One region of the Lysinibacillus sp. C5.1 genome, then DNA from elsewhere that is predicted to be linked to it. Evidence: a T-box and tRNA genes for the amino acid it is inferred to sense, from the RefSeq annotation. Region 1 holds a T-box; the other regions hold tRNA genes.
The links. A T-box is a leader RNA that pairs with one kind of tRNA and senses whether it is charged. The one in region 1 lies ahead of I5435_RS15880 (valine--tRNA ligase), so its partner is inferred to be a tRNA-Val.
Positions count from the first base shown of each region.

Region 2: it has a tRNA-Val gene. The T-box ahead of I5435_RS15880 (valine--tRNA ligase) is inferred to sense a tRNA for this amino acid. The anticodon was not compared.
Region 3: it has a tRNA-Val gene. The T-box ahead of I5435_RS15880 (valine--tRNA ligase) is inferred to sense a tRNA for this amino acid. The anticodon was not compared.

Region 1 covers NZ_CP066226.1:3,246,076-3,257,048, reverse strand. Annotated here, with positions in the region: gene hemA (glutamyl-tRNA reductase) at 1-1,155, shown strand, start outside; gene ccsA (cytochrome c biogenesis protein CcsA) at 1,378-2,205, shown strand; gene hemC (hydroxymethylbilane synthase) at 2,224-3,156, shown strand; gene I5435_RS15905 (uroporphyrinogen-III synthase) at 3,146-3,907, shown strand; gene hemB (porphobilinogen synthase) at 3,904-4,884, shown strand; gene hemL (glutamate-1-semialdehyde 2,1-aminomutase) at 4,884-6,176, shown strand; gene I5435_RS15890 (SRPBCC family protein) at 6,300-6,746, shown strand; gene I5435_RS15885 (hypothetical protein) at 6,888-7,568, shown strand; T-box leader at 7,850-8,171, shown strand; gene I5435_RS15880 (valine--tRNA ligase) at 8,351-10,973, shown strand, end outside.
Region 2 covers NZ_CP066226.1:118,208-129,180, forward strand. Annotated here, with positions in the region: gene lysS (lysine--tRNA ligase) at 1-1,286, shown strand, start outside; rRNA gene I5435_RS00560 (16S ribosomal RNA) at 1,837-3,388, shown strand; rRNA gene I5435_RS00565 (23S ribosomal RNA) at 3,694-6,621, shown strand; rRNA gene rrf (5S ribosomal RNA) at 6,740-6,855, shown strand; tRNA gene I5435_RS00575 (tRNA-Val) at 6,866-6,941, shown strand; tRNA gene I5435_RS00580 (tRNA-Thr) at 6,945-7,020, shown strand; tRNA gene I5435_RS00585 (tRNA-Lys) at 7,027-7,102, shown strand; tRNA gene I5435_RS00590 (tRNA-Leu) at 7,125-7,206, shown strand; tRNA gene I5435_RS00595 (tRNA-Gly) at 7,258-7,332, shown strand; tRNA gene I5435_RS00600 (tRNA-Leu) at 7,338-7,426, shown strand; tRNA gene I5435_RS00605 (tRNA-Arg) at 7,440-7,516, shown strand; tRNA gene I5435_RS00610 (tRNA-Pro) at 7,526-7,602, shown strand; tRNA gene I5435_RS00615 (tRNA-Ala) at 7,623-7,698, shown strand; rRNA gene I5435_RS00620 (16S ribosomal RNA) at 7,841-9,392, shown strand; tRNA gene I5435_RS00625 (tRNA-Ile) at 9,489-9,565, shown strand; tRNA gene I5435_RS00630 (tRNA-Ala) at 9,579-9,654, shown strand; rRNA gene I5435_RS00635 (23S ribosomal RNA) at 9,873-10,973, shown strand, end outside.
Region 3 covers NZ_CP066226.1:4,471,738-4,482,710, forward strand. Annotated here, with positions in the region: gene glmM (phosphoglucosamine mutase) at 1-1,008, opposite strand, end outside; gene I5435_RS21975 (CdaR family protein) at 1,329-2,381, opposite strand; gene cdaA (diadenylate cyclase CdaA) at 2,374-3,210, opposite strand; gene I5435_RS21985 (anti-sigma factor family protein) at 3,360-3,983, opposite strand; gene sigW (RNA polymerase sigma factor SigW) at 3,997-4,560, opposite strand; gene rocF (arginase) at 4,694-5,599, opposite strand; tRNA gene I5435_RS22000 (tRNA-Lys) at 5,778-5,850, opposite strand; tRNA gene I5435_RS22005 (tRNA-Gln) at 5,864-5,938, opposite strand; tRNA gene I5435_RS22010 (tRNA-Tyr) at 5,959-6,042, opposite strand; tRNA gene I5435_RS22015 (tRNA-Val) at 6,057-6,132, opposite strand; tRNA gene I5435_RS22020 (tRNA-Glu) at 6,206-6,280, opposite strand; tRNA gene I5435_RS22025 (tRNA-Asn) at 6,397-6,473, opposite strand; gene mbcS (acyl-CoA synthetase MbcS) at 6,743-8,320, shown strand; rRNA gene rrf (5S ribosomal RNA) at 8,484-8,599, opposite strand; rRNA gene I5435_RS22040 (23S ribosomal RNA) at 8,666-10,973, opposite strand, start outside.

The sequences.
Region 1 (10,973 bases):
CAATTTTTAGCAAATTGGTTCAACTTGCCTGTGGAGACTTTTTCTTCTTACTTAACAATTCGAGAAGAAGATGAGGCATTAGAACATTTATTTAAAGTTACAGCTGGAATTGATTCAATGGTGCTTGGTGAAACACAAATTTTAGGACAAGTGAAAAAAAGCTTCTTAAATGGACAAGAGATTGGGACGACAGGTACGGTCTACAATCAGTTATTTAAACAAGCAGTTACATTTGCGAAGCGAGCACATAGTGAAACAGCTATTGGGGAGAATGCGGTATCTGTTTCTTATGCAGCAGTAGAATTAGCAAAGAAAATTTTTGGATCTTTACAACGCAAGCACGTCGCTATTTTAGGGGCAGGTAAAATGGGTGAACTTGCTATCGAGAACTTGTATGGTAACGGCGTAGGAAAAGTGACGGTTATTAATCGTACTTTTGAAAAAGCTGAAAGTTTAGCAGCCAAGTTCCAAGGTGAAGCGAAGTCAATGAGGGAATTACAATGCTCACTACTTGAAGCGGATATTTTAATTACGTCCACAGGTGCGACAGATTTTGTCATTGATTATGAGCTCATGCAACTTGTTGAACGTTTGCGTAAAGGTAAACCACTGTTTATGGTCGATATTGCTGTACCCCGTGATATTGATCCACGTGTTGGTGATCTGCCAAACGTATTCTTATATGATATCGATGATTTACAAGGTATTGTTGAAGCTAACTTAGCAGAGCGCGAACGTGCGGCAGCGGAAATTACGCAAATGATTGATAAAGAAGTTGTTCAATTTAAAGATTGGTTTGCAACGCTTGGTGTCGTGCCAGTCATTTCAGCTTTACGTAAAAAAGCAAACCAAATTCAACAAGAAACAATGATCAGTATTGAAAATAAAATGCCAGAGTTAACGGATCGAGAACGTAAGATTTTAAGTAAGCATACAAAATCAATTATTAATCAATTGTTAAAAGAGCCAATTTTACAAGCTAAGGAAATGGCAAATTCACCAAAAGCAAATGAACAGTTACGTTTATTCCAACAAATTTTTGGCATAGAGGATGCTGTGGAAGATGAAGTGGATATGATGAGCAAGCAAGAGCTTGAGCGTAAAGAACGTTTACGATCATCGCAAACACCTACTGAACCAAAGTACTCTTTCTAAGATGTCTAGACATTCGAGCTCCACAATCGCTTGAGGCTCACGATTTGAGTCATGTAGCAAATTTTTGCTTTTTGCATGGTTTTGCTGACGTGTGCGAACTTGAAATTACATGAGGCGTTTTCGTATCTGTATGGTAAACTAAAGATACGAAAACGTCTTTTTTAGGCTGGGATACTGTTTATAGTAGCTTTAGCACTTTTTGAAATAAAGAAGGGATGTCCATTGGCTGATTTGACAATGACAAGGCTCTATGAAGTGATGATCGTCTTGTATGCGATCAGTCTAGTGTTTTACTTTACTGATTACTTTTATAAACAAGTACGTGCAAGGCGGATTGCTTTTTGGCTTGTTTCATTTGTATGGGTGATTCAAAGTGCCATTATTATACTAACTTTTATCGAAACAAAGCGTTTCCCGATTTTATCTTTATATGAAGGAATTCTGTTCTATTCTTGGTTGTTAGTAACATTATCGATTATTCTCCATTGTATAGCGAGAGTCGATTTACCAGTATTTATTATCAATATATTAGGATTTTTATTTGCTAGTATTTTTACATTTATGCCGAAAAGGCCAACAGGAGCAGTAGGGGATACATTAATTTCGGAAATGCTCTTTATCCATATTTCATTTGCGATATTATCGTATGCTGCTTTCACGTTAACTTTTGTATTTGCGATATTATATTTAGTTTTATATCGCTTATTAAAAAAGAAAAAATGGTCACAATTATGGACACGTTTGCCATCATTACAGCAAACGAGCAATTGGATGAACGTATCATTTTTTATAGGGATTCCAATGTTATTCATAAGTTTAATATTAGGCTTTGAATGGGCATTATTAAGATTAGAGAGTTTATCTATCTTTGATGCGAAGATAATAGGGTCCTTTATCATTTTAGTATTATATTGTTGTATTTTATATGTGAATCGTAAAAGTAAGCTGACGGGCACTAATTATGCGTGGGTTCATATTTATGCTTATTTATTAGTTGTCGTAAATTTCTTTTTAGGAAGTAGCTTATCTCGATTCCATTTATGGTATTAGAAGAAAGGTTGGAGACTGTTGAGAAAAATTATTGTAGGTTCTAGGAGAAGTAAATTAGCATTAACGCAAACAAATTGGTTTATCAATGAGCTAAAGGCAGCAGGTGTGCCGTTTGAATTTGAAGTAAAAGAAATTGTTACTAAAGGCGATCAAATTTTAGATGTTCAACTTTCTAAAGTTGGTGGTAAAGGACTTTTTGTAAAAGAAATTGAACAGGCGCTTTTTGACAAGGAAATTGATTTTGCGGTTCATTCGATGAAAGATATGCCTGCCGTACTACCAGAAGGTTTAGTAATTGGTTGTATTCCACCTCGTGAGGATGCGCGCGATGCATTTATTTCTAAAGGTCATGTGAAATTAGCAGATCTTCCTGCAGGAGCAGTAGTGGGGACAAGCTCTCTTCGACGAAGTGCTCAACTCTTAACATTACGTCCTGATATTGAAATTAAATGGATTCGCGGAAATGTCGATACACGTTTAGCAAAACTTGAAACAGACGAATATGATGCGATTATTTTAGCGGCCGCAGGTTTAAAGAGATTGGGTTGGAGCGATGATGTCGTAACAGAGTTTTTATCAGTGGAAGACTGTCTTCCAGCTGTAGCACAAGGGTCTTTAGGGATTGAATGTCGACAAGACGATGCTGAATTATTAGCTGAACTAGCAAAATTAACTGACAGTGCTACATGGAAAGAAGCACATGCAGAGCGTGCTTTCTTAGCTGCTATGGATGGTGGTTGCCAAGTGCCTATCGCAGGTTATGCCAAGTATAATGGGGAAGAAATTACACTAACAGGGTTAGTTGCCGCACCAGATGCCGCAGTTATTTATAAAGAGACGGTAGTAGGTACTGATGCCGAAGCAATTGGTAATGAACTAGCTGACATGTTAACGAAACAAGGTGCCTATGATTTAATTCAACGTGTTAAGGCAGAGCAAGATGCTAAATAATTTACCTTTGCAGGGTAAAACAATTATTTTAACTGGAACGTCTAAAACAGCAACAGTTGGAGACGATATTTCCGCTTTAGGTGGTCAGGCAGTTTTTGCCCCATTGATAGAAACTTGCGAAATTATTGATCCAAAAGATGATGCGCAATTAGCATTTGCACGTCAATTTAACTGGCTAATCTTTACGAGTCAAAATGCGGTAGATGCTTTTGCTAGTAAGATGAATCGTTGTCATTTAAGTGCAAGCCATTTTCAAGGGGAAATTGCATCGATTGGAACGAAAACGACTGCGGCATTAGAAAAGTTAGGCTTTCAAGTTAGCTTTATGCCTTCAATATTTAGTGCCGATGTCTTTGTTAAAGAGTTTCCTATTGTTGCAGGGCACAATCCAACATGTTTATTTATTCGTGGGGAAAAAGCGAAAACAACATTAAAGGATGGGCTGCCCTTCAAATTAAATGAATGGACGGTTTATGAAACGATTGAGCGCCACGACCAAAAACAAGTAATTATCGATTGTATCCAGCAACATTCAGATGTTACTGTCATTTTTGCAAGTCCTTCGGCTGTAGATGTCTATGCAAAGGATATAGCTACAGTCGTTGGATGGAAAGCGGTACGTGTGGCGGCAATCGGGCACATTACAGAAGCAGCTATTGTAAACCACGGTGCTACTGTAGACATTATGCCGAGTATTTATACAATGCAAGCAGTCATCGAGGAATTAACGAAAGTAGAGGAAAGAACATGACAAATTTACAATTTCAAAGACATCGTCGTTTACGCGCAAATGCAATGATACGATCTATGGTAAAAGAAACTTACTTACACAAAGAGGACTTAATTTATCCTATTTTCGTGATAGAAGGCGAAGATATTAAAAATGAAGTTCAGTCAATGCCAGGTGTTTTTCAATTTTCATTAGATAATCTAGGTGCTGAAGTAGATGAAGTGGTTGCTTTAGGTATCCCAGCTGTTATTTTATTTGGTTTACCAGCAGAAAAAGATGAAGTGGGGACAGGTGCTTTCCACGATCATGGAATTGTTCAAGAAGCGACACGCCTTATTAAAGAGCGTCACCCAGAGCTGTTAGTGATTGCTGATACATGTCTGTGTGAGTTTACAGACCATGGTCATTGTGGCTTGATTGAGGGCGATCAAATTTTAAATGACGCTTCTTTAGATGTTTTAGCACGTACTGCTGTTTCACAAGCAAAAGCAGGTGCAGATATTATTGCACCGTCAAATATGATGGATGGTTTTGTTGCTGCAATACGTACTGGTCTTGACGCAGCGGGCTTTGAAAATGTACCAATTATGTCCTATGCCGTAAAATATGCATCAAGCTATTACGGTCCTTTCCGTGATGCGGCTGATGGAGCACCACAATTTGGTGATCGTAAATCATACCAAATGGACCCATCCAATCGTATGGAAGCTTTCCGTGAAGCAGAATCTGATATTGAAGAAGGTGCGGATTTCTTAATCGTGAAGCCTGCCCTAAGCTATTTAGATATTATTCGAGATATGAAAAATAACTATACATTACCGATTGTTGCGTATAACGTTTCTGGTGAATATGCAATGATTAAAGCTGCAGCTATCAATGGTTGGATTGAAGAGAAAAAAGTAGTGCTTGAAACATTGTTAGGTATGAAACGAGCAGGCTCGGATCTAATTATCACTTATCATGCTAAAGATGTAGCACGTTGGTTGGAGGAGAAATAATGGCGCGTTCTTACGAAAAATCAAAACAAGCATATGCAGAAGCTATCAACTTAATGCCGGGTGGGGTTAGTAGTCCCGTACGTGCATTTAAATCAGTAAATATGGATCCTATATTTATGGAATCTGGTCATGGTGCAATAATTACAGACATCGATGGCAATGAATATATTGACTATGTACTATCATGGGGCCCTTTAATTTTAGGGCATACTCATCCGGAAGTTGTAAAAGCCATTGCTGAAACTGCAGCGAAAGGTTCTTCTTTTGGAGCTCCTAGTTATACAGAAAATCGTTTAGCTAAGCTAGTATTAGAACGTTTACCTGGCATGGAGATGATTCGCTTTGTATCATCAGGGACAGAAGCAACAATGTCTGCATTACGTGTAGCACGTGGTGTAACAGGTCGTGATAAAATTTTGAAATTTGAAGGCTCTTACCATGGTCATGGTGATTCATTATTGATAAAAGCTGGTTCAGGTGTGGCGACATTAGGCCTACCTGATAGCCCTGGTGTACCTGCGGATATTGCGCGTAATACATTAACGGTGGCTTACAATGATTTAGAAGGTGCTAAACAAGTATTTGAAAAATTTGGTGCAGAGCTTGCGGCAGTAATTGTTGAGCCAGTGGCAGGGAATATGGGCGTTGTCCCACCACAGCCAGGTTTCCTAGAAGGCTTACGTGAATTAACAACAAAGCATGGTGCGCTGCTAATCTTTGATGAGGTTATGACAGGCTTCCGCGTTGACTATGGCTGTGCGCAAGGTTACTTTGCTGTAACACCAGATATGACAACGCTAGGGAAAGTAATTGGTGGCGGTCTACCTGTAGGTGCTTTCGCGGGTAAGAAGGAAGTTATGGAGCAAGTAGCACCGGCTGGTCCAATTTATCAAGCTGGTACATTATCAGGTAATCCATTAGCAATGACAGCAGGCTATGAAACGTTATCCCGACTTGATGAAAACTCCTATGAGTATTTCAAAAAGTTAGGAGACCAACTAGAAGCAGGATTTAGAGCTGCAGCTACAAAGTACAATATTCCACATACGGTGAATCGCGCTGGCTCGATGATTGGTTTCTTCTTTACAAATGAAGATGTAATCGATTTTGCTTCAGCGAAAACGTCTGATTTACAATTATTTGCGGAATACTTCCGTTTAATGGCAGAAGAAGGTATTTTCTTACCGCCTTCCCAATTTGAAGGATTGTTTATTTCTACTGCACATACAGAGGAACATATCGCGAAAACGGTCGATGCTTTCCATAAAGTGTTTGCCCAATTAGCAAAATAAGTTATCTAAAGCCATCCATTGGGGTGGCTTTTTTTTGTCAAAATTAAAACTTTCAGCATAGCCAAATAGTGGGCGTTTTAGTTTATAATAGAGCTATTCAGAAAAGAAAGTAGTGGTTTTAAAATGGCAACAGGCACACATACAGTAGAAGTACCCGTAGCAATTGAACATGTTTGGGAATTCGTTAGTGACATGGAAAAATGGGCAAAGCTTGTCCCAGGTTATAATGCACATACGATGATAGATGATAAACACTCTACGTGGACATTTAAAGGTAATGTTGGTGTACTGAAAAAAACGGTAGAAGTAGAGATTACAATTTTAGAGTGGGCAGCACCTTCAAAGGTAACTTTTGAATTAAAAGGCCTATCAGATAATTTTACAGGAAATGGCTATTTCTTAGCTGAAAGCATTGATGCAAACAATACAAAAATGACAGGCTTTTTAGAAGTTACAGCAGGAGGCTTAGCTGGTCCTGTATTAAATCCAATCTTCAAGCCAATCGTTCCAAAAGCTACACAAATGTTGACAGATCGCGTAGCAAATAAAATTAAAATGGTAAACGTTTAAGCGTAAAAGCATGCCTGATTTTTATTCAGGCATGCTTTTTTTATGGTAAAAATCTTGTAACCATCGTTGTCTAGCATACATTTCGATTGCAATTCATATGATGCTAAGGGAGGGATTATTATCGAACAGAAAACTTGGAATATGCGTGAAACATTTTGTTTTCCGGGATATGGTTGCCCAACAGAAATTGCGGCTGTGCAGATAAAGCCACAATGGCAATCGATGCAATTAGAAGACTCGTTAAGATTAAATGGTATTTATCATATCACAGCGCATGTACGCTTTGATTTTCAAGACATGCAAACATTCATGGATGCCGAAGATTTAATCAGTATTGATGCACTCGATATTCAAGGAGATACTGGCTATTTTGAATATGCAGTCCCATTAAATGTTGATTTACCAAAAGAGGCAGCGATTGAGGACTTAATGGTGAAAGACATTCGTCCAATACTGTCCAATCAAATGTGTCAACTTGAATGGACAGTGACGAGTACATTTCGTAGTGAAGCATTACCAATGCCAGCAGTAGAAAAAATCGATGCTGTTGAGGAACAGGTTGTTGTAGCCAAGACGCAACTTCCAATAGAGGAGTCTACGTTTATTGAGCAAACTGTCCAAGTAATGAAACCGACACCTGTAGAAGCATCAGCCAAAGCTAAACAATCGGTACCGGCGGAACAAAAAATTGTGCTTAGAGAATCTTCCAGTCACTCTGCTGTGCGCGAATCAAGTTCCTGGAATGAAGTAGAAACAATGATTTGGGATTTAACAGAAGACTATACTCCGCTCAAAGTTCGTGTATCAAATGATATCTTTTAAAAGTAAATAGCATAGAAGTAGTAAAAGTAATAAGATGATAAGATCGCCAGAAGTTGGGATGATGATAACACGGATAAACTGAAAACCACAAATCGGTACAATAATTGTTCTACAATAAAATCGGAATTGTCGTAGCCAAGGTGGTAAAAGCCAAGGGTTATACTTACGTCGTCGCATATGAATAGTCACTTCCTTTTCTATTTACTTTTTAAGACTAGCTGAAATTAACTAAATCACTTGAAAAAATAGATGAATTTGCGGTACAATGTGGAAAGCTGAATATGGATGCTATGACAGGGAAGAGTAAATTATTTGTGCATTTATAGAGAGGAAACGGTAGCTGAAAAGTTTCTATTTGTACGTAATCGAACGTAGCCCTCGAGCAGCTTTAGTGAACTAATAGTAGTTAAAGCCGGTTAAACACCGTTAACGAATTGAGAGCCAGCTGTAATAAGCTTAAGACATCCAGCATGAATCCTTACTTCTAATGTATAAGGGCATTTAAAGTGCACTAATATGAGAAATAGTGATGTGCGAGAGTGCTTATCTTACTCTGCTGGAATTAAAGGTGGTACCGCGAACTTAAACTCCTTCGTCCTTTTGTTGACGATAGGAGTTTTTTTATTTGCTAAAAAGATGTATGCATTTTATTAGCGAATAATCCAAAGGCATTTGTCACTGATTTATTTGGTGTGAATACACTGGTAAATCAAGACGAGTAATGATGAAGCTTGCCTAAGCGCATAAATGTCAAAAATTATTTCACAACAGGAGGAGTCAATATGACAGAAAACATTTCAATGCCGACGAAATACGATCCGCAGTCTATTGAAACGGGTCGCTATGAATGGTGGCTACAAGGTAAATTTTTCGAAGCACAACCTGAAAGCGGGAAGGAACCCTATTCAATCGTCATTCCACCACCGAACGTAACAGGAAAATTGCATCTTGGTCATGCATGGGATACAACATTACAAGATATTTTAATTCGTATGAAGCGTATGCAAGGTTATGATGCACTTTGGTTACCAGGAATGGACCATGCAGGTATTGCTACACAAGCAAAAGTAGAAGCAAAACTACGTGAAGATAATATTACACGTTATGATTTGGGACGTGAAAAATTCCTAGAAAAAACTTGGGAATGGAAAGAGGAGTACGCTGGGCATATTCGCGCGCAATGGGCGAAGCTTGGCCTTGCATTAGACTACTCTCGTGAACGTTTTACACTCGATAAAGGTTTATCGGATGCCGTTAAAACGGTTTTCGTGCAATTATATGAAAAAGGCTTAATTTATCGTGGGGAGCGTATCATTAACTGGGACCCAGCAGCAAAAACAGCCTTATCGGATATTGAAGTTATCTATCAGGATGTACAAGGTGCATTCTATCATATGAAGTACCCATTAGCAGATGGTTCTGGCTATGTGGAAGTTGCAACGACACGTCCTGAAACAATGCTTGGGGACTCTGGTGTAGCAGTTCACCCGAAAGATGAGCGTTACCAACATTTAATCGGTAAAACGGTTATTTTACCAATCGTGGGCCGAGAAATTCCTATCGTAGCAGATGATTACGTTGATATGGAATTCGGTACAGGTGTAGTAAAAATGACACCAGCTCATGACCCGAACGACTTTGAAGTTGGTAATCGTCATAACTTAGAACGTATTCTGGTAATGAACGAAGATGGCACAATGAATGAACTTGCGGGTAAATACAATGGTATGGATCGTTTTGAATGCCGTAAGCAAATTGTTGCCGATTTACAAGAAGCAGGTGTCCTAATCAATATTGAAGAGCATATGCACTCTGTAGGACATTCTGAACGTTCTGGTGCAGTTGTAGAACCTTATCTTTCCGCACAATGGTTCGTTAAAATGCAACCACTTGCAGATGCCTCTTTAGAACTGCAAAAAGACGAGGAAGGTAAAGTTCACTTCGTTCCATCACGTTTTGAAAACACATATTCTCGTTGGATGGAAAATATCCGTGACTGGTGTATCTCTCGCCAATTATGGTGGGGACACCAAATTCCTGCATGGTATCACAATGAAACAGGTGAAATTTACGTAGGTAAAGAAGCGCCTGCAGACGCAGAAAATTGGACACAGGATGAAGATGTGTTAGATACATGGTTCTCATCAGCACTATGGCCATTTTCTACAATGGGTTGGCCTGACGAGGCAAATGAAGAATATCAACGTTACTATCCAACAAGTACGCTTGTAACAGGATACGATATTATTTTCTTCTGGGTATCTCGTATGATTTTCCAAGGTATTGAATTTACTGGACAACGCCCATTCAAAGATGTATTAATCCACGGATTGGTACGTGATGGCGAAGGACGTAAGATGAGTAAATCACTTGGTAATGGTGTGGACCCAATGGATGTTATTGAGAAATACGGAGCGGATTCACTGCGTTATTTCTTAGCAACAGGTTCATCTCCAGGCCAAGATTTACGATATACAACGGAAAAAGTAGAATCTGTTTGGAACTTTGCTAATAAAATTTGGAATGCTTCCCGTTTCGCACTTATGAACATGGATGGAATGACATATGATGAAATCGACTTAACTGGTGAAAAATCAGTAGCCGATAAATGGATTTTAACGCGCTTGAATGAAACAATTGAACGTGTGACTTCATTAGCAGAACGTTATGAGTTTGGTGAAGTAGGTCGTGAACTATATAATTTCATTTGGGATGATTTCTGTTCTTGGTATATTGAAATGGCGAAACTACCGCTGAATGGTGAAGATGAGGCTGCTAAGAAAACAACTCGATCTATACTAGCTTACGTATTAGACCAAACAATGCGTCTATTACATCCGTTTATGCCATTCATCACAGAAGAAATTTGGCAACATTTACCTCATGAAGGTGAGTCAATTACAGTGGCAGCATGGCCTACTGTGCGTACGGATCTTCACTTTGCTGAAGAAGCAGACAATATGAAGCTCCTTATGGATATTATACGTTCGGTGCGTAATATTCGTGCGGAAGTTAACACACCTATGAGCAAAAAAGTACCGTTGTTCATTTCTGCTAAAGATAGTGCAACAGTTGCTACTCTTGAAGCGAATAAAGCCTACTTAGAAAAATTCTGTAATCCTGAGCCGTTAACAATTGGTGAAGGCTTAGAGGCTCCGAGTCAATCAATGACGGCAGTAGTAACGGGAGCAGAGCTATTCTTACCGCTTGTAGGTCTTATCAATCTAGAAGAAGAAATCGCTCGTCTAGAAAAAGAACTAGAAAAGTGGGCGAAAGAAGTGAAGCTTGTCACTGGTAAGCTGTCCAATGAAAAATTTGTTTCAAAGGCTCCAGAAGCATTAGTAAATGCTGAACGCGAAAAATTAGCGGATTATGAAGAGAAACATGCAGTAGTATTAAAACGTT
Region 2 (10,973 bases), 1.6 Mb from region 1:
AGCGCGGTAAAGGGAAAGCTGGCTTTGCACATATTCAAGATTTAGGTGGACAAATTCAAATTTACGTTCGTCAGGATCATGTTGGTGAAGAAGCTTATGACTTATTTAAACAAGCTGACCTTGGTGATATCGTAGGTGTACGTGGTAACGTATTCCGTACGCAAGTGGGAGAACTTTCAGTGAAGGCTGAAGGATTTACGTTCCTAACAAAAGCGCTACGTCCTATGCCTGAAAAATTCCATGGCTTACAAGATGTAGAACAACGATACCGTCAACGTTATTTAGATTTAATGACAAACGAAGATAGCAAAAAAACATTTATTACGCGTTCTAAAATTATCCGTGCAATTCGTAACTATTTAGATAATGCAGGATACTTAGAAGTAGAAACACCAATGCTTCATACAATTGCCGGTGGTGCAGCAGCTCGTCCGTTCATTACTCACCATAATGCACTTGATATGGAATTATACATGCGTATTGCTATCGAATTGCACTTAAAACGTTTAATCGTGGGTGGACTAGAAAAAGTTTATGAGATTGGCCGTGTATTCCGTAACGAAGGTATCTCAACTCGTCACAATCCGGAGTTCACAATGATTGAACTGTACGAAGCATATGCAGACTACAAAGATATCATGTCATTAACAGAAAACTTAATTGCCCATGTAGCACAAGAAGTTCTTGGCACAACATCCGTACAATACGGTGAAGATGAAATCAACCTTGCTGTAGGTTGGAGACGTGTTCATATGGTAGATGCGGTTAAAGAAGCTACAGGCGTTGATTTCTGGCAGCCAATGACGAAGGAACAAGCGCAAGCACTTGCAAAAGAACACGGGGTAGAAGTCAAAGCTGCGCATGAAGTCGGTCATATTATTAATGAATTCTTCGAGCAAAAAGTAGAAGAAACACTAGTACAGCCAACTTTTGTATTCGGTCATCCTGTAGAAATCTCTCCTTTAGCGAAGAAAAATCCAGAGGACGAGCGTTTCACAGATCGTTTTGAGCTGTTTATCGTACGTCGTGAGCATGCGAATGCATTCACAGAGCTTAATGATCCAATCGATCAACGTGAACGCTTTGAAGCGCAACTAGCTGAGAAAGAAGCGGGCAATGACGAAGCACACGAAATGGATAATGACTTTATTGAAGCTTTAGAATTCGGTATGCCGCCAACAGGTGGATTAGGTATTGGTATTGACCGTCTAATCATGCTTCTTACAAACTCACCATCAATTCGTGATGTACTATTATTCCCAACAATGCGCCACATAACGAAATAATAATTAAAAAGGAGATCCTTGTTGAAAAGGGTCTCTTTTTTTATTGAGAAATGACAAAAACAGAGGTATAGTAATAACAATGTTTTCAAAGCAAGAATAATTGTAAAAACATCGTAGCTAGAAACTACTATTAATAGCTTACTAATGACGTTTTTTTAAAGAAATAATATTTTTGCAGAAAAATACTTGCAGAGATCTTAGAATCGTGATAAATTATTACTTGTCGTTAAGACGACGTAACATTAAGTATCACAAACTTCTTAAATAACGACCGCAAAAAAATGTTGACAACAACATTCGAAAGTGGTAAGATTTAAAAGTTGTCACTTCTTAAGGAAATAAAATATTTTAAAAAGTTGTTGACAGCTAAGTTTGAAAATGGTATTATATAAAAGTTGCTGAAACGAACAGCGACAAAATGAACCTTGAAAACTGAACAAGCAAAACGTAATCAATATAGTTTTTACTAGCTAACTTTGTTAGTGAACGAAACAAAATTTTGGACATCAAAATTGATGCCAGCAAAACAATTTGAGCTAATCAAATTTCTTTTATGGAGAGTTTGATCCTGGCTCAGGACGAACGCTGGCGGCGTGCCTAATACATGCAAGTCGAGCGAACATCAAAGGAGCTTGCTCCTTTGATGTTAGCGGCGGACGGGTGAGTAACACGTGGGCAACCTACCCTATAGTTTGGGATAACTCCGGGAAACCGGGGCTAATACCGAATAATCTTTTGTCCCTCATGGGACAATACTGAAAGACGGTCTCGGCTGTCGCTATAGGATGGGCCCGCGGCGCATTAGCTAGTTGGTGAGGTAACGGCTCACCAAGGCAACGATGCGTAGCCGACCTGAGAGGGTGATCGGCCACACTGGGACTGAGACACGGCCCAGACTCCTACGGGAGGCAGCAGTAGGGAATCTTCCACAATGGGCGAAAGCCTGATGGAGCAACGCCGCGTGAGTGAAGAAGGATTTCGGTTCGTAAAACTCTGTTGTAAGGGAAGAACAAGTACAGTAGTAACTGGCTGTACCTTGACGGTACCTTATTAGAAAGCCACGGCTAACTACGTGCCAGCAGCCGCGGTAATACGTAGGTGGCAAGCGTTGTCCGGAATTATTGGGCGTAAAGCGCGCGCAGGTGGTTTCTTAAGTCTGATGTGAAAGCCCACGGCTCAACCGTGGAGGGTCATTGGAAACTGGGAGACTTGAGTGCAGAAGAGGATAGTGGAATTCCAAGTGTAGCGGTGAAATGCGTAGAGATTTGGAGGAACACCAGTGGCGAAGGCGACTATCTGGTCTGTAACTGACACTGAGGCGCGAAAGCGTGGGGAGCAAACAGGATTAGATACCCTGGTAGTCCACGCCGTAAACGATGAGTGCTAAGTGTTAGGGGGTTTCCGCCCCTTAGTGCTGCAGCTAACGCATTAAGCACTCCGCCTGGGGAGTACGGTCGCAAGACTGAAACTCAAAGGAATTGACGGGGGCCCGCACAAGCGGTGGAGCATGTGGTTTAATTCGAAGCAACGCGAAGAACCTTACCAGGTCTTGACATCCCGTTGACCACTGTAGAGATATGGTTTTCCCTTCGGGGACAACGGTGACAGGTGGTGCATGGTTGTCGTCAGCTCGTGTCGTGAGATGTTGGGTTAAGTCCCGCAACGAGCGCAACCCTTGATCTTAGTTGCCATCATTTAGTTGGGCACTCTAAGGTGACTGCCGGTGACAAACCGGAGGAAGGTGGGGATGACGTCAAATCATCATGCCCCTTATGACCTGGGCTACACACGTGCTACAATGGACGATACAAACGGTTGCCAACTCGCGAGAGGGAGCTAATCCGATAAAGTCGTTCTCAGTTCGGATTGTAGGCTGCAACTCGCCTACATGAAGCCGGAATCGCTAGTAATCGCGGATCAGCATGCCGCGGTGAATACGTTCCCGGGCCTTGTACACACCGCCCGTCACACCACGAGAGTTTGTAACACCCGAAGTCGGTGAGGTAACCTTTTGGAGCCAGCCGCCGAAGGTGGGATAGATGATTGGGGTGAAGTCGTAACAAGGTAGCCGTATCGGAAGGTGCGGCTGGATCACCTCCTTTCTAAGGATATTTTCGGAATACAAACCTTGGGTTTGTAAGATTACGTTTTGCGTTCAGTTTTGAAGGTTCATCATTACGATGAAATACTTCAAAACTTGTTCTTTGAAAACTGGATAAAACGACATTGAAATTGTAACAAACACATTTATTTTTTTAAGTTTTTTATAGGCTTAATAACGAAATAGGGTTTCAAGACACAAGCAGTTCTAGGAAGCGAACGAGTGAATGAAGGAGCGTACTTACGTCCGTGACTGATTGAACGAGAGAAGCTGACAACGAAATGCGCAGTGGATTGGAAGCCGATAGGTTAAGTTATTAAGGGCGCACGGCGAATGCCTTGGCACTAGGAGCCGAAGAAGGACGGCACTAACACCGATATGCTTCGGGGAGCTGTAAGTGAGCTTTGATCCGGAGATTTCCGAATGGGGGAACCCACTACGTTTAATCGCGTAGTATCTTGACGTGAATACATAGCGTCTTGAAGGCAGACCCAGGGAACTGAAACATCTAAGTACCTGGAGGAAGAGAAAGAAAAATCGATTCCCTGAGTAGCGGCGAGCGAAACGGGAAGAGCCCAAACCAAGAGGCTTGCCTCTTGGGGTTGTAGGACACTCTATACGGAGTTACAAAGGAATGAGTTAGATGAAGCGACTTGGAAAGGTCCGCCAGAGCAGGTAAAAGCCCTGTAGTCGAAAGTTCGTTCCCTCCAGAGTGGATCCTGAGTACGGCGGAACACGTGAAATTCCGTCGGAATCCGGGAGGACCATCTCCCAAGGCTAAATACTACCTAGTGACCGATAGTGAACCAGTACCGTGAGGGAAAGGTGAAAAGCACCCCGGAAGGGGAGTGAAAGAGATCCTGAAACCGTGTGCCTACAAGTAGTTAGAGCCCGTTAATGGGTGATAGCGTGCCTTTTGTAGAATGAACCGGCGAGTTACGATTACGTGCGAGGTTAAGCTTTAGAAGGCGGAGCCGCAGCGAAAGCGAGTCTGAATAGGGCGAATTAGTACGTGGTCGTAGACCCGAAACCAGGTGATCTACCCATGTCCAGGGTGAAGGTGAGGTAACACTTACTGGAGGCCCGAACCCACGCACGTTGAAAAGTGCGGGGATGAGGTGTGGGTAGCGGAGAAATTCCAATCGAACTTGGAGATAGCTGGTTCTCTCCGAAATAGCTTTAGGGCTAGCCTCGTGATGAGAATACTGGAGGTAGAGCACTGTTTGGACTAGGGGGCCATCCCGGTTTACCGAATTCAGACAAACTCCGAATGCCAGATATTTATACACGGGAGTCAGACTGCGAGTGATAAGATCCGTAGTCAAAAGGGAAACAGCCCAGACCACCAGCTAAGGTCCCAAAGTAATCGTTAAGTGGAAAAGGATGTGGCGTTGCACAGACAACCAGGATGTTGGCTTAGAAGCAGCCATCATTTAAAGAGTGCGTAATAGCTCACTGGTCGAGTGACGCTGCGCCGAAAATGTATCGGGGCTAAACGATTCACCGAAGCTGTGGATTGACATCTACGATGTCAGTGGTAGGAGAGCGTTCTAAGTGCGTTGAAGTCAGACCGGAAGGACTGGTGGAGCGCTTAGAAGTGAGAATGCCGGTATGAGTAGCGAAAGACGGGTGAGAATCCCGTCCACCGTATGACTAAGGTTTCCTGAGGAAGGCTCGTCCGCTCAGGGTTAGTCGGGACCTAAGCCGAGGCCGATAGGCGTAGGCGATGGACAACAGGTTGATATTCCTGTACCACCTCCTCACCGTTTGAGAAATGGGGGGACGCAGTAGGATAGGGTAAGCGCGCCGTTGGTTGTGCGCGTCCAAGCAGTAAGGCGTGTGTGTAGGCAAATCCGCACACTGTAACGTTGAGCTGTGATGGCGAGTCCGTATGGACGAAGTTCCTGATTTCACACTGCCAAGAAAAGCCTCTATCGAGGTGAGAGGTGCCCGTACCGCAAACCGACACAGGTAGTCGAGGAGAGAATCCTAAGGTGTGCGAGAGAACTCTCGTTAAGGAACTCGGCAAAATGACCCCGTAACTTCGGGAGAAGGGGTGCTCTTGAGCGTGCAAGCGCATGAGAGCCGCAGTGAATAGGCCCAGGCGACTGTTTAGCAAAAACACAGGTCTCTGCAAAACCGTAAGGTGACGTATAGGGGCTGACGCCTGCCCGGTGCTGGAAGGTTAAGAGGAGTGGTTAGCGCAAGCGAAGCTGCGAATTGAAGCCCCAGTAAACGGCGGCCGTAACTATAACGGTCCTAAGGTAGCGAAATTCCTTGTCGGGTAAGTTCCGACCCGCACGAAAGGCGTAACGATCTGGGCACTGTCTCAACGAGAGACTCGGTGAAATTATAGTACCTGTGAAGATGCAGGTTACCCGCGACAGGACGGAAAGACCCCGTGGAGCTTTACTGTAGCCTGATATTGAATTTTGGTACAACTTGTACAGGATAGGTAGGAGCCAGAGATCTCGGAGCGCCAGCTTCGAAGGAGGCGTCGGTGGGATACTACCCTGGTTGTATTGAAATTCTAACCCATGCCCCTTAGCGGGGCAGGAGACAGTGTCAGGCGGACAGTTTGACTGGGGCGGTCGCCTCCTAAAAGGTAACGGAGGCGCCCAAAGGTTCCCTCAGAATGGTTGGAAATCATTCGTAGAGTGTAAAGGCACAAGGGAGCTTGACTGCGAGACCTACAAGTCGAGCAGGGTCGAAAGACGGGCTTAGTGATCCGGTGGTTCCGCATGGAAGGGCCATCGCTCAACGGATAAAAGCTACCCCGGGGATAACAGGCTTATCTCCCCCAAGAGTCCACATCGACGGGGAGGTTTGGCACCTCGATGTCGGCTCATCGCATCCTGGGGCTGTAGTCGGTCCCAAGGGTTGGGCTGTTCGCCCATTAAAGCGGTACGCGAGCTGGGTTCAGAACGTCGTGAGACAGTTCGGTCCCTATCCGTCGTGGGCGTAGGAAATTTGAGAGGAGCTGTCCTTAGTACGAGAGGACCGGGATGGACACACCGCTGGTGTACCAGTTGTCTTGCCAAAGGCATCGCTGGGTAGCTATGTGTGGACGGGATAAGTGCTGAAAGCATCTAAGCATGAAGCCCCCCTCAAGATGAGATTTCCCATTACGCAAGTAAGTAAGATCCCTCAAAGACGATGAGGTAGATAGGTTCGAGGTGGAAGTGTGGTGACACATGGAGCTGACGAATACTAATCGATCGAGGACTTAACCAAAAAAAAGTTTGAAACATTCAATGAACCGTTTATCCAGTTTTGAAAGAACAAGCAAGTTTTAAAAAAAAGCTTGTAATTATAATAATTTATGTTATAATGAATCTTGTCTTTTAAATAGTCTAGTGATGATGGCAAAGAGGTCACACCCGTTCCCATACCGAACACGGAAGTTAAGCTCTTTAGCGCCGATGGTAGTTGGGGGCTTCCCCCTGTGAGAGTAGGACGTCGCTAGGCATAATACCCAGGAGGATTAGCTCAGCTGGGAGAGCATCTGCCTTACAAGCAGAGGGTCGGCGGTTCGAGCCCGTCATCCTCCACCATATGCCGGTTTAGCTCAGCAGGTAGAGCAACTGACTTGTAATCAGTAGGTCGTGGGTTCGATTCCTATAGCCGGCACCATTTTTTGAGCCATTAGCTCAGTTGGTAGAGCATCTGACTTTTAATCAGAGGGTCGAAGGTTCGAGTCCTTCATGGCTCACCATTTTAATTGCCAACAATAATATGCGGGTGTGGCGGAATTGGCAGACGCACTAGACTTAGGATCTAGCGCCGCGAGGCGTGGGGGTTCGACTCCCTTCACCCGCATCATCTATATTTCAAATTTATAATTGCCAGGATAAATAATCTTATGCACATGCGGAAGTAGTTCAGTGGTAGAACACCACCTTGCCAAGGTGGGGGTCGCGAGTTCGAACCTCGTCTTCCGCTCCAAATGTGCCGGGGTGGCGGAACTGGCAGACGCACAGGACTTAAAATCCTGCGGTAGGTGACTACCGTGCCGGTTCGATTCCGGCCCTCGGCACCATTTTTAATATTTAGCGCCCGTAGCTCAATTGGATAGAGCGTCTGACTACGGATCAGAAGGTTGTGGGTTCGACTCCTGCCGGGCGCGCCAATAAATGAACGGGAAGTAGCTCAGCTTGGTAGAGCACTTGGTTTGGGACCAAGGGGTCGCAGGTTCGAATCCTGTCTTCCCGACCATTTCCTAAAATATACTTTATGGGGCCTTAGCTCAGCTGGGAGAGCGCCTGCCTTGCACGCAGGAGGTCAGCGGTTCGATCCCGCTAGGCTCCACCAATTTTTATATATGAACCTTGAAAACTGAACAAGCAAAACGTAATCAATATAGTTTTTATTAGCTAACTTCGTTAGTGAACGAAACAAAAATTTGGACATCAAAATTGATGCCAGCAAAACAATTTGAGCTAATCAAATTTCTTTTATGGAGAGTTTGATCCTGGCTCAGGACGAACGCTGGCGGCGTGCCTAATACATGCAAGTCGAGCGAACAGAGAAGGAGCTTGCTCCTTTGACGTTAGCGGCGGACGGGTGAGTAACACGTGGGCAACCTACCCTATAGTTTGGGATAACTCCGGGAAACCGGGGCTAATACCGAATAATCTATCGTCCCTCATGGGACAATACTGAAAGACGGTTTCGGCTGTCGCTATAGGATGGGCCCGCGGCGCATTAGCTAGTTGGTGAGGTAACGGCTCACCAAGGCAACGATGCGTAGCCGACCTGAGAGGGTGATCGGCCACACTGGGACTGAGACACGGCCCAGACTCCTACGGGAGGCAGCAGTAGGGAATCTTCCACAATGGGCGAAAGCCTGATGGAGCAACGCCGCGTGAGTGAAGAAGGATTTCGGTTCGTAAAACTCTGTTGTAAGGGAAGAACAAGTACAGTAGTAACTGGCTGTACCTTGACGGTACCTTATTAGAAAGCCACGGCTAACTACGTGCCAGCAGCCGCGGTAATACGTAGGTGGCAAGCGTTGTCCGGAATTATTGGGCGTAAAGCGCGCGCAGGTGGTTTCTTAAGTCTGATGTGAAAGCCCATGGCTCAACCGTGGAGGGTCATTGGAAACTGGGAGACTTGAGTGCAGAAGAGGATAGTGGAATTCCAAGTGTAGCGGTGAAATGCGTAGAGATTTGGAGGAACACCAGTGGCGAAGGCGACTATCTGGTCTGTAACTGACACTGAGGCGCGAAAGCGTGGGGAGCAAACAGGATTAGATACCCTGGTAGTCCACGCCGTAAACGATGAGTGCTAAGTGTTAGGGGGTTTCCGCCCCTTAGTGCTGCAGCTAACGCATTAAGCACTCCGCCTGGGGAGTACGGTCGCAAGACTGAAACTCAAAGGAATTGACGGGGGCCCGCACAAGCGGTGGAGCATGTGGTTTAATTCGAAGCAACGCGAAGAACCTTACCAGGTCTTGACATCCCGTTGACCACTGTAGAGATATGGTTTTCCCTTCGGGGACAACGGTGACAGGTGGTGCATGGTTGTCGTCAGCTCGTGTCGTGAGATGTTGGGTTAAGTCCCGCAACGAGCGCAACCCTTGATCTTAGTTGCCATCATTTAGTTGGGCACTCTAAGGTGACTGCCGGTGACAAACCGGAGGAAGGTGGGGATGACGTCAAATCATCATGCCCCTTATGACCTGGGCTACACACGTGCTACAATGGACGATACAAACGGTTGCCAACTCGCGAGAGGGAGCTAATCCGATAAAGTCGTTCTCAGTTCGGATTGTAGGCTGCAACTCGCCTACATGAAGCCGGAATCGCTAGTAATCGCGGATCAGCATGCCGCGGTGAATACGTTCCCGGGCCTTGTACACACCGCCCGTCACACCACGAGAGTTTGTAACACCCGAAGTCGGTGAGGTAACCTTTTGGAGCCAGCCGCCGAAGGTGGGATAGATGATTGGGGTGAAGTCGTAACAAGGTAGCCGTATCGGAAGGTGCGGCTGGATCATCTCCTTTCTAAGGATATTTTCGGAATACAAACCTTGGGTTTGTAAGATTACGTTTTGCGTTCAGTTTTGAAGGTTTATAACTAACTTTATAAAACTTCCAAGAGGGCCTATAGCTCAGCTGGTTAGAGCGCACGCCTGATAAGCGTGAGGTCGATGGTTCGAGTCCATTTAGGCCCACCATATATAACCTCTTGGGGCCTTAGCTCAGCTGGGAGAGCGCCTGCCTTGCACGCAGGAGGTCAGCGGTTCGATCCCGCTAGGCTCCACCAATTTTTATTTGTTCTTTGAAAACTGGATAAAACGACATTGAAATTGTAACAAACACATTTATTTTTTTAAGTTTTTTATAGGCTTAATAACGAAATAGGGTTTCAAGACACAAGCAGTTCTAGGAAGCGAACGAGTGAATGAAGGAGCGTACTTACGTACGTGACTGATTGAACGAGAGAAGCTGACAACGAAATGCGCAGTGGATTGGAAGCCGATAGGTTAAGTTATTAAGGGCGCACGGCGAATGCCTTGGCACTAGGAGCCGAAGAAGGACGGCACTAACACCGATATGCTTCGGGGAGCTGTAAGTGAGCTTTGATCCGGAGATTTCCGAATGGGGGAACCCACTACGTTTAATCGCGTAGTATCTTGACGTGAATACATAGCGTCTTGAAGGCAGACCCAGGGAACTGAAACATCTAAGTACCTGGAGGAAGAGAAAGAAAAATCGATTCCCTGAGTAGCGGCGAGCGAAACGGGAAGAGCCCAAACCAAGAGGCTTGCCTCTTGGGGTTGTAGGACACTCTATACGGAGTTACAAAGGAATGAGTTAGATGAAGCGACTTGGAAAGGTCCGCCAGAGCAGGTAAAAGCCCTGTAGTCGAAAGTTCGTTCCCTCCAGAGTGGATCCTGAGTACGGCGGAACACGTGAAATTCCGTCGGAATCCGGGAGGACCATCTCCCAAGGCTAAATACTACCTAGTGACCGATAGTGAACCAGTACCGTGAGGGAAAGGTGAAAAGCACCCCGGAAGGGGAGTGAAAGAGATCCTGAAACCGTGTGCCTACAAGTAGTTAGAGCCCGTTAATGGGTGATAGCGTGCCTTTTGTAGAATGAACCGGCGAGTTACGATTACGTGCGAGGTTAAGCTTTAGAAGGCGGAGCCGCAGCGAAAGCGAGTCTGAATAGGGCGAATTAGTACGTGGTCGTAGACCCGAAACCAGGTGATCTACCCATGTCCAGGGTGAAGGTGAGGTAACACTTACTGGAGGCCCGAACCCACGCACGTTGAAAAGTGCGGGGATGAGGTGTGGGTAGCGGAGAAATTCCAATCGAACTTGGAGATAGCTGGTTCTCTCCGAAATAGCTTTAGGGCTAGCCTCGTGATGAGAATACTGGAGGTAGAGCACTGTTTGGACTAGGGGGCCATCCCGGTTTACCGAATTCAGACAAACTCCGAATGCCAGATATTTATACACGGGAGTCAGACTGCGAGTGATAAGATCCGTAGTCAAAAGGGAAACAGCCCAGACCACCAGCTAAGGTCCCAAAGTAATCGTTAAGTGGAAAAGGATGTGGCGTTGCACAGACAACCAG
Region 3 (10,973 bases), 1.2 Mb from region 1:
AAAGTCTAAGAACACAATATGACCAGATTGCTCTCCGCCAAGATTGTATTCATTAGCACGCATTTCTTCCACAACGTAACGATCGCCTACAGCCGTTTGTACGCTATGCATGCCGTTTTCTTCAACAGCCTTGTAGAAGCCCATATTACTCATCACTGTTGAGACAATTGTTTGCTTTTTCAAACGACCAACTGCATTTAAGTGTTTACCAATGATAAACATAATTTGGTCACCGTCAACAATTTTACCTTTTTCGTCTACTGCAATAAGACGATCGCCATCTCCATCGAATGCTAAACCAACATCTGCACCTTTTTCAGTCACAAATGCAGCAAGACCTTCTGGATGTGTTGAACCAACACCGTCATTAATGTTCAGACCTGTTGGGGAAGCACCCATTGTTGAAATGTCTGCTTCTAAGTCGGCAAATAAATGAGTTGCCAATGATGATGTTGCACCATGTGCGCAATCTAGCGCTACATGAATACCATCAAATTCTTCATCTACCGTTTGCTTTAGGTATTGAATATACTTTTGTCCACCTTCGAAATAGTCACTTACAATGCCTAGATCTGCACCGATTGGACGTGGTAATGTATCTTCTTGAGCATCAAGAATTGCTTCAATTTCTGCTTCTTGAGCATCAGTTAACTTGAAACCATCGGGACCAAAAAATTTAATGCCATTGTCGGCAACTGGGTTATGTGAAGCTGAAATCATGACGCCTGCATCTGCACTCATAATTCGGGAAAGATAAGCAACACCCGGTGTAGAAATTACACCAAGACGCATTACCTCTACGCCAATTGATAAAAGCCCAGCTACTAGTGCACCTTCAAGCATTTCGCCTGAAATACGTGTGTCACGACCAATTAATACCTTTGGACGCCCTGTTGCATCCTTTGTTAAAACATAGCCACCTACACGGCCTAGTTTAAATGCAAACTCCGGTGTTAATTCACTATTCGCGACGCCACGGACGCCATCTGTTCCAAAATATTTACCCATTCTAATTGTTCTCTCCTTCAATGCAAGACGACCGCATCATGCTTATTTCCTGCGGACAATCGGACGGCTCGTCTGCTTACTTTTGGAAAAGTCTATTTTTTATTTATCTACTAGTATTTAGGCCTCTTTAAATCACTTTCAGAGGCTCTAAGGCAAAAAGATGTCAGTACTCAAGTGTCGCACATTCACTATAACGGAATTATACAAGTGCTAACTTGAGCCATTATGTTCATCAGCATTATCGCTTTGCTGGATCACACAATTTATAGAGACAGGAAATCTCATATATGAATCAAGTTAAAATTATAGTCAGTTATTGTTTAAGAATCAATATCTTCTGTCACAGGTTCAGGATTTGTCTCTGTAGGATTAGCAATCGTTTCCTTTTCCACCGGTTCTACTGGATCCACCTGATCTACCTTTTCGGCTTTCTCTGCCTTTGTAACATTCGCTTTAATTTTAACTTTCTGTTGAGATACTTTAGTCGCACCCTCTGGTAATTTCACATCAAATTCATACGTTTTCGATTCCGTGATTTTTGATAAATCCACTTCAACAGGTACTTCGGTTAAAACATCAATAATGGATTTCTTGCCAAATAGCCTTAAGCTAGTAGTATCAAGGGTTAATTGATTAATGGTAATCCCTTCTGCTGCTTTGCCCGTTTCCTTTATCGTAACAGGAAGTTCTTTGCTATATTCAGCAATATCTACCCGTACCTTAACCTGTTCTGGTTCTATTATCACATCTAATTTATTTAAATCGCGATCTAATACTTTAACAGCCGCCGCTTGAGAGAAAGGTTGTTTCAAGCCTTGTTCACCCGTAACAGTCGCTTTCACATAGCTAATGCTTTCAATAGCACTTTTTGCCCCTGTTACAAACACAGTTGCTGGGTTAGCAGACATTCCTTTTAAGTAATATCCTTCATCTATTAAACGATTATTCATTTCCGGATCTACACGGAACTCTTGTGTGACTTTTTCCTCTATATTTACATTCACTTTTGCTGGGTCTAGCGTCACTTGCAACTTATCAGAAATATTTTCGTATTGTAGTTCAACGCTATGCTCACCAATTAATAAATCATTTAAATTTACAAATACTGAGAAATCTTTCACTAATTTTGCTTGTAAGGCGATTTGTTTTGGTCCCCTTACCGTGACATTCACTGTTTTTGGAATACCCGTCACGATGAGACTATCATCATCATAATAAACTTCTACGGGTACATCTCGAATGACTTCAACCTGTTCAGTCATCGCAGTTTTATCTGTAGAAGCTAACTCGGTCCGAACAGAGAAAAATAGTAAGCACGCTAGAAAAAGCGCAATGATTCGCAATACCCATGGGCTATCCATCATTTTATCCATTCTTTTTCCCCCTCCAAGTCAACTTAGAGGCTGCATTCGATTCTTGTGCTGATCCGAACCACATTTTGCGTAACAGTGTTTCGAATTCCTCTAGAGAAAGATTGCGATGTAGATTTCCATTTAACGTAATACTAATAGCTCCCGTTTCCTCTGATACGATAATCGTAATCGCATCTGTTACTTCACTAAGCCCAAGAGCTGCACGATGTCGTGTGCCAAGTTCCTTTGAAATAAACGGACTTTCCGAAAGTGGTAAATAGCAAGCTGCTGCTGTAACCTTATCTTTCTGCATAATGACTGCACCATCATGTAATGGTGTATTCGGTATAAAAATGTTAATAAGCAATTCAGAAGAAACTTCTGCATTTAGACCTATTCCCGTTTCAATATATTCATTCAAGCCTGTGTCTTTTTCTATAGAAATTAATGCACCAATTCGGCGTTTTGCCATATAGCTAACCGACTTCTTCATGGCCTCAATCAGTCTTGTTTGCTCTTCTTCTTCTTGACTTGTCGAACGTTGGAAAAGCTTTCCTCGTCCAATTTGTTCTAGACCTCGTCGTATTTCCGGTTGGAAGATGATAATGATGGCCAAGAAACCAAACTCGATTACTTGCTTTAGCATCCACCCCAAAGTTTCTAACCCTAAAAAGTCTGTTGCGATACGTGCAATAATTATGACGAAAATGCCTTTCAATAGTTGGACAGCTTTCGTCCCTTTAATGAGGGTTAAAATTTTATAAACAACGTACCAAACGAGCAGTACATCTATGAAGTTAATAGCAATATTCACTGGTGTTAAATCCGTGAATTGTTCGATAATTTGCACGTGGCATCCCCCACTTTTCATTGCGAATCCATACACATTTAAGTATAGCACATTCTTTTCAAATGTAACTTTTTTCAAATGAAAAGTCTACCCATATGAGTAGACTTTTCATCCTCTACCGTGCACTACCATGTAGGACGTATAGAGTTCTATTTAGTTTCTTTTTCCTCAAATGTCATTGCTGCCTTGACGGAATTTTTGATAGTATACCATAACCATTCGAATGCTTCGTCAATTTCCTCGATATTGCCTGAAACGACTGCTGAAGATGCCATATACTGACCGTTAATAATCGTTACATTGCCATCTACTTCACCCTCAACAAGTAAGTCGCCATTTTTGACGACGATATCGCCTTTTACGACCTCTCCTTCTGGAACAATAACCGTTTGTCCTTCTACAACAAGGTTTGGTTGTTTGGAGACCGAGAAGTTTTGATCATCCATGAAACTACCTAATAAAGTAGCACTCATAAATAAACAGAAAACTGCTGCTGCCACAAAGAACGGATGACGACGAATCCATTTTTGCATACCTACACGACTTTTGGGTTTCGGTAAACGTGCCATCACCGCAGCTTCGAAATCCGGAGGTGCTGTAATATGGGAAGCACTCTTCACAAAGGCGATCGTTTCACTCAATTCTTGCATCAATTGCTTGCAATCACCGCATGATTGCAAATGTTGTTTCAACTCTTGCTCATGCTCACGACTAATGTCACCGTCTAAATAATCATGCATATAATCAATAATATGCTCTGGACAAATATTCATGACGCTCCCCCTCCTACAGATTGTTTAATTGCTTTCGTAATGCTTCACGTCCGCGGTGAATTCTCGTTTTCACTGTCCCAAGAGGCATATCCAAAATTTCACTGATTTCCTGTAACGATAATTCTTCGATATATTTCAATACTATAACTGAACGATATTTATCCGGCAATCGTCCAATCTCATATTGAATACGATCTTGTAGCTCCATCTGCTCTAACTGTTCCTCTGGTAGTTGGTCATCTGCTGCAATCTGCGAATACATATCGAGCCCTTCTGTACCAGCTACCTCCGCATCTAAATAATAATCCGGCTTTTTCTTTCTAATACGGTCTATGCAGAGGTTCGTCGCAATGCGATAAAGCCACGTCGAAAATTTTCTTTTTTGATCAAAAGTATGCAAGTTCATATAAGCGCGAACAAATGCTTCTTGTGCAATATCCTCAGATTCTTGCTTGTTTCCTAACATTCGGTAGCATACTTGGTACAGTTTGTGCTGATAGAGACTCACAATATCGGCAAATGCGTTTTGATCGCCTTTAAGCACTTGTTTTATTCTCTTATTTACTAACGCATCCATTGTGTTTACTTCTCCACCTTTACAACTGTCTTATACTATACGACCCGACTATAAGAAAAGTTTCAATTTATATTCAATTATAACAAAAGTTTTTTAAACGATGTGGCGATAAACATTTTTTTCACAATTTACATTAAACTAGTGTCTCACCAAACAAAGAACCTATTAATGCTACTGCCACATCTGCCGTTTTATTTTTCTCGTCTAGTATAGGATTCACCTCAACAAATTCAGCAGATGTTAACATCCCTGATTCTTGTAGCATTTCCATTGCTAAATGACTTTCACGATACGATATACCGCCAGGCACCGGCGTTCCCACTCCTGGTGTATAAAGCGGGTCTAGACCATCTAAATCTAACGATAAATGTAAACCGTCTACTTTACGTTCTTGTAAGTAAGCGATTGCATCTTCCATCACACGCGTCATACCAAGTCGATCAATTTCATGCATTGTATAGACCTTAATACCTTGTTGGCGAATTAGCTCACGTTCCCCCGGATCTACTGAACGTGCACCGATAATAATGACATTTTCAGGCTTAACCTTTGGTGCATAGTTTCGAATTTGTACAAGACGTTCATGACCCAATCCAATACTAACCGCAAGTGGCATACCGTGAATATTACCAGATGGTGTTGTTTCAGGTGTATTCAGATCGGCATGTGCATCAAACCAGATAATACCTAAGTTTTGGAAGTGCTCTCCAAGTCCTGCAAGCGTACCGATTGCAATACTATGATCACCGCCAAATACAAGCGGAAATTTTTTTTGTTCTAACACTTCATGTACTTGGTTAGCTAATGTGGTACTGATATCTATAACTTCCTCTAAATTTAATAGCTGTTTATCAACTTCTTTACTATCATGCTTTTGACTAACAAGTATATCTCCCTGATCATGTACCTCGTGTCCGATTGCCTCTAATCGCTCTACAACGCCCGCATATCGAATTGCACTTGGTCCCATGTCAACCCCTCTTCGTGTTTGTCCGTAATCTGTTGGTACTCCAATAATTGATACTTGTTGTTTATTCATATTTTTATACCCCCTTTTGGTGATAAGACTATTGTAAAGCCTACAATACACTTGGCTCAACCCAACAATAAATTGTATATTTATTCATTTAATACGTAAAAAAAATCTCCTGCTGTTTTCAGCAAGAGATTAGTATCTGTAGTTAATGTTACACTTTTGAATTTAATATATAGAAAAGTGAGCCATGAAGGACTCGAACCTTCGACCCTCTGATTAAAAGTCAGATGCTCTACCAACTGAGCTAATGGCTCATAAAAGAAAAAATGGCTGGGGTACTAGGATTCGAACCTAGGCATGACGGAATCAAAATCCGTTGCCTTACCGCTTGGCTATACCCCAATCATTTAAATAAATAAAACTGGTGGAGGGGGACGGATTCGAACCGCCGAACCCTAAGGAGCGGATTTACAGTCCGCCGCGTTTAGCCACTTCGCTACCCCTCCGAAAAAACACTATATGGTGGAGGATGACGGGCTCGAACCGCCGACCCTCTGCTTGTAAGGCAGATGCTCTCCCAGCTGAGCTAATCCTCCATAGAAACAGGTGTTATTTCTTCACAGTTTATTTATCTTTTTAAGCCTATGCATTACTACGATGTTTTGAAAATGGTGACCCCTACGGGATTCGAACCCGTGTTACCGCCGTGAAAGGGCGGTGTCTTAACCGCTTGACCAAGGGGCCATTTATTATGTCTCAAACAAGACAAGATTTATATTAACATCATTTTCATTTTGATGCAAGTATTTTTTAAAAATTTCTTTTTTAAATTATAAATTAGTTAAAAAAGTGCAAAAAAATGGCTCCGAAGGCAGGACTCGAACCTGCGACAACCTGATTAACAGTCAGGTGCTACTACCAACTGAGCTACTTCGGAACAATACTATTTAATTTGGTTTTGACAACCTCTTAAGTACATTTATTATTATAGCAAGCATTCTAAATTATGCAATACTTTTTCAACAAAATTATTTAATTTATTGCATAATTTTCGAATTGACGTATATCAAACCTCAATAGTTCTCTATTAAATCTAATATTTCTATTTAATGTATCAAATATTCTTGCTGTATATTATTGTAATTGTTAAAATAAAAATAGTTTTACGAATTTTCTATTAAATTTGTTTTGGGGAGGAATGTTCATATGGTAACAAAGGATTTAATTGCACCAGAGCTTTACAACATCACGGAGGAATTAGAGAAATTCTCCCAAGATAGTGATCGCCAAGCTATAAGATGGTTGGATGCACAACAAAACCGACGTACAATTTCTTATGCCGATCTTATTCAAAAAATGAATCAATACGCGAATGCTTTTACGGAGAGAGGATTACAAAAAGGGGATCGTGTTTTAGTCATTATTCCCCGCCTACCAGAAGCTTATTTTGTTTTCCTTGGCTGTTTAAAAGCAGGTATTGTTCCGATCTCTTGTTCAGAGATGTTACGCGCAAGTGATTTAGAATATCGTATGGAACACTCTTCTGCAACTGCTGTTATTGCCTACGAGGCTTTCACTAGTGAAGTAGATAAAATTACTTCTTCCGTTGCAGCATTGGATAATAAATTAGTAATTGGCAACGCTATGAACAATTGGATTTCTTTAGATGCATTAGCTGAAAAGCAACCTACAAGCTTTACAGCTGTTGCGACAAAACGCGATGATATGGCATTCCTATCTTATACTTCAGGCACAACGGGTAAACCTAAAGGGGTGGTTCACTCTCATGGCTGGGGCTATGCGCATATTCGAACAGCAGCTTCCAAATGGCTTTGTGTACGTGAAGGGGACTTAGTCTGGGCTACTGCAGCACCAGGCTGGCAAAAATGGATTTGGAGTCCATTTTTATCGACAATTATGTTAGGAGCAACGGCTTTTGTCTATCATGGTAGTTTTGAACCTCATACGTATCTTCAACTCCTACAGGACGAAAAAGTCAATGTGCTATGTTGCACCCCGACAGAATATCGTATTATGGCAAAGATTGATAATCTTAAAGATTACAACTTAGCTTCATTAAGAAGTGCTGTTTCTGCAGGTGAGCCATTAAATCGTCCAGTTATTGAAACATTTATGAACAATTTCGGTCTGAAAGTACGAGATGGTTATGGACAAACAGAAAATACATTATTAATAGGTACGCTTGAAAACACAGAGTTACGACCTGGTTCTATGGGTGTTCCTACACCAGGAAATATTGTACGTATTATAGACCATGAAGGTAATGAAGCACCCGTAGGAGAAGTCGGAGACATCGCTGTCCATAAATCATCGCCTGCCTTATTCAAGGAATATTACCGTGAGCCTGAACGCACGCAAGCTGCCTTTAGAGGTGAGTGGTATATTACAGGTGACCAAGCAAAATGTGATGAGGATGGATACTTCTGGTTTGAAGGACGTGGAGATGACATTATTATCTCATCAGGCTACACAATTGGACCATTTGAAGTGGAAGATGCTTTAAACAAACACGAGGCTGTACAAGAATGTGCAGTTGTTGCTGCACCAGATGAAATTAGAGGGCATATAGTAAAAGCGTTTGTAATCTTACGTGAGAGCTTTAGAGGACGTGATGAGGACGAATTAATAAAAGAACTTCAAGAGCATGTTAAAGCGCTAACAGCACCATATAAATACCCTCGTAGTATTGTCTTTTTAGATGAGCTTCCTAAGACCACATCGGGCAAAATTCGTCGTATTGAATTACGTGCGACTACTGTTTAAAAAACAATTTTGGAGACATTTCACGCATTATGGTGAAATGTCTCCATTCTTTTTAAATGAATTTACAGTTTGCCATGTTTAATGGCCTCTCTATAGTCATATTTCACATAATGAAAGAAATTAAAAAAAGCCACTACTGAGTGTATCAGCAGCGACTTTTTGCGCCTAGCGACGTCCTACTCTCACAGGGGGAAGCCCCCAACTACCATCGGCGCTAAAGAGCTTAACTTCCGTGTTCGGTATGGGAACGGGTGTGACCTCTTTGCCATCATCACTAGACAGTATTTAATTGAAAGGTTGTTCTTTCAAAACTGGATAAACGGTGCATTGAATGTTTCAAACTTTTTGGTTAAGTCCTCGATCGATTAGTATTCGTCAGCTCCATGTGTCACCACACTTCCACCTCGAACCTATCTACCTCATCGTCTTTGAGGGATCTTACTTACTTGCGTAATGGGAAATCTCATCTTGAGGGGGGCTTCATGCTTAGATGCTTTCAGCACTTATCCCGTCCACACATAGCTACCCAGCGATGCCTTTGGCAAGACAACTGGTACACCAGCGGTGTGTCCATCCCGGTCCTCTCGTACTAAGGACAGCTCCTCTCAAATTTCCTACGCCCACGACGGATAGGGACCGAACTGTCTCACGACGTTCTGAACCCAGCTCGCGTACCGCTTTAATGGGCGAACAGCCCAACCCTTGGGACCGACTACAGCCCCAGGATGCGATGAGCCGACATCGAGGTGCCAAACCTCCCCGTCGATGTGGACTCTTGGGGGAGATAAGCCTGTTATCCCCGGGGTAGCTTTTATCCGTTGAGCGATGGCCCTTCCATGCGGAACCACCGGATCACTAAGCCCGTCTTTCGACCCTGCTCGACTTGTAGGTCTCGCAGTCAAGCTCCCTTGTGCCTTTACACTCTACGAATGATTTCCAACCATTCTGAGGGAACCTTTGGGCGCCTCCGTTACCTTTTAGGAGGCGACCGCCCCAGTCAAACTGTCCGCCTGACACTGTCTCCTGCCCCGCTAAGGGGCATGGGTTAGAATTTCAATACAACCAGGGTAGTATCCCACCGACGCCTCCTTCGAAGCTGGCGCTCCGAGATCTCTGGCTCCTACCTATCCTGTACAAGTTGTACCAAAATTCAATATCAGGCTACAGTAAAGCTCCACGGGGTCTTTCCGTCCTGTCGCGGGTAACCTGCATCTTCACAGGTACTATAATTTCACCGAGTCTCTCGTTGAGACAGTGCCCAGATCGTTACGCCTTTCGTGCGGGTCGGAACTTACCCGACAAGGAATTTCGCTACCTTAGGACCGTTATAGTTACGGCCGCCGTTTACTGGGGCTTCAATTCGCAGCTTCGCTTGCGCTAACCACTCCTCTTAACCTTCCAGCACCGGGCAGGCGTCAGCCCCTATACGTCACCTTACGGTTTTGCAGAGACCTGTGTTTTTGCTAAACAGTCGCCTGGGCCTATTCACTGCGGCTCTCATGCGCTTGCACGCTCAAGAGCACCCCTTCTCCCGAAGTTACGGGGTCATTTTGCCGAGTTCCTTAACGAGAGTTCTCTCGCACACCTTAGGATTCTCTCCTCGACTACCTGTGTCGGTTTGCGGTACGGGCACCTCTCACCTCGATAGAGGCTTTTCTTGGCAGTGTGAAATCAGGAACTTCGTCCATACGGACTCGCCATCACAGCTCAACGTTACAGTGTGCGGATTTGCCTACACACACGCCTTACTGCTTGGACGCGCACAACCAACGGCGCGCTTACCCTATCCTACTGCGTCCCCCCATTTCTCAAACGGTGAGGAGGTGGTACAGGAATATCAACCTGTTGTCCATCGCCTACGCCTATCGGCCTCGGCTTAGGTCCCGACTAACCCTGAGCGGACGAGCCTTCCTCAGGAAACCTTAGTCATACGGTGGACGGGATTCTCACCCGTCTTTCGCTACTCATACCGGCATTCTCACTTCTAAGCGCTCCACCAGTCCTTCCGGTCTGACTTCAACGCACTTAGAACGCTCTCCTACCACTGACATCGTAGATGTCAATCCACAGCTTCGGTGAATCGTTTAGCCCCGATACATTTTCGGCGCAGCGTCACTCGACCAGTGAGCTATTACGCACTCTTTAAATGATGGCTGCTTCTAAGCCAACATCCTGGTTGTCTGTGCAACGCCACATCCTTTTCCACTTAACGATTACTTTGGGACCTTAGCTGGTGGTCTGGGCTGTTTCCCTTTTGACTACGGATCTTATCACTCGCAGTCTGACTCCCGTGTATAAATATCTGGCATTCGGAGTTTGTCTGAATTCGGTAAACCGGGATGGCCCCCTAGTCCAAACAGTGCTCTACCTCCAGTATTCTCATCACGAGGCTAGCCCTAAAGCTATTTCGGAGAGAACCAGCTATCTCCAAGTTCGATTGGAATTTCTCCGCTACCCACACCTCATCCCCGCACTTTTCAACGTGCGTGGGTTCGGGCCTCCAGTAAGTGTTACCTCACCTTCACCCTGGACATGGGTAGATCACCTGGTTTCGGGTCTACGACCACGTACTAATTCGCCCTATTCAGACTCGCTTTCGCTGCGGCTCCGCCTTCTAAAGCTTAACCTCGCACGTAATCGTAACTCGCCGGTT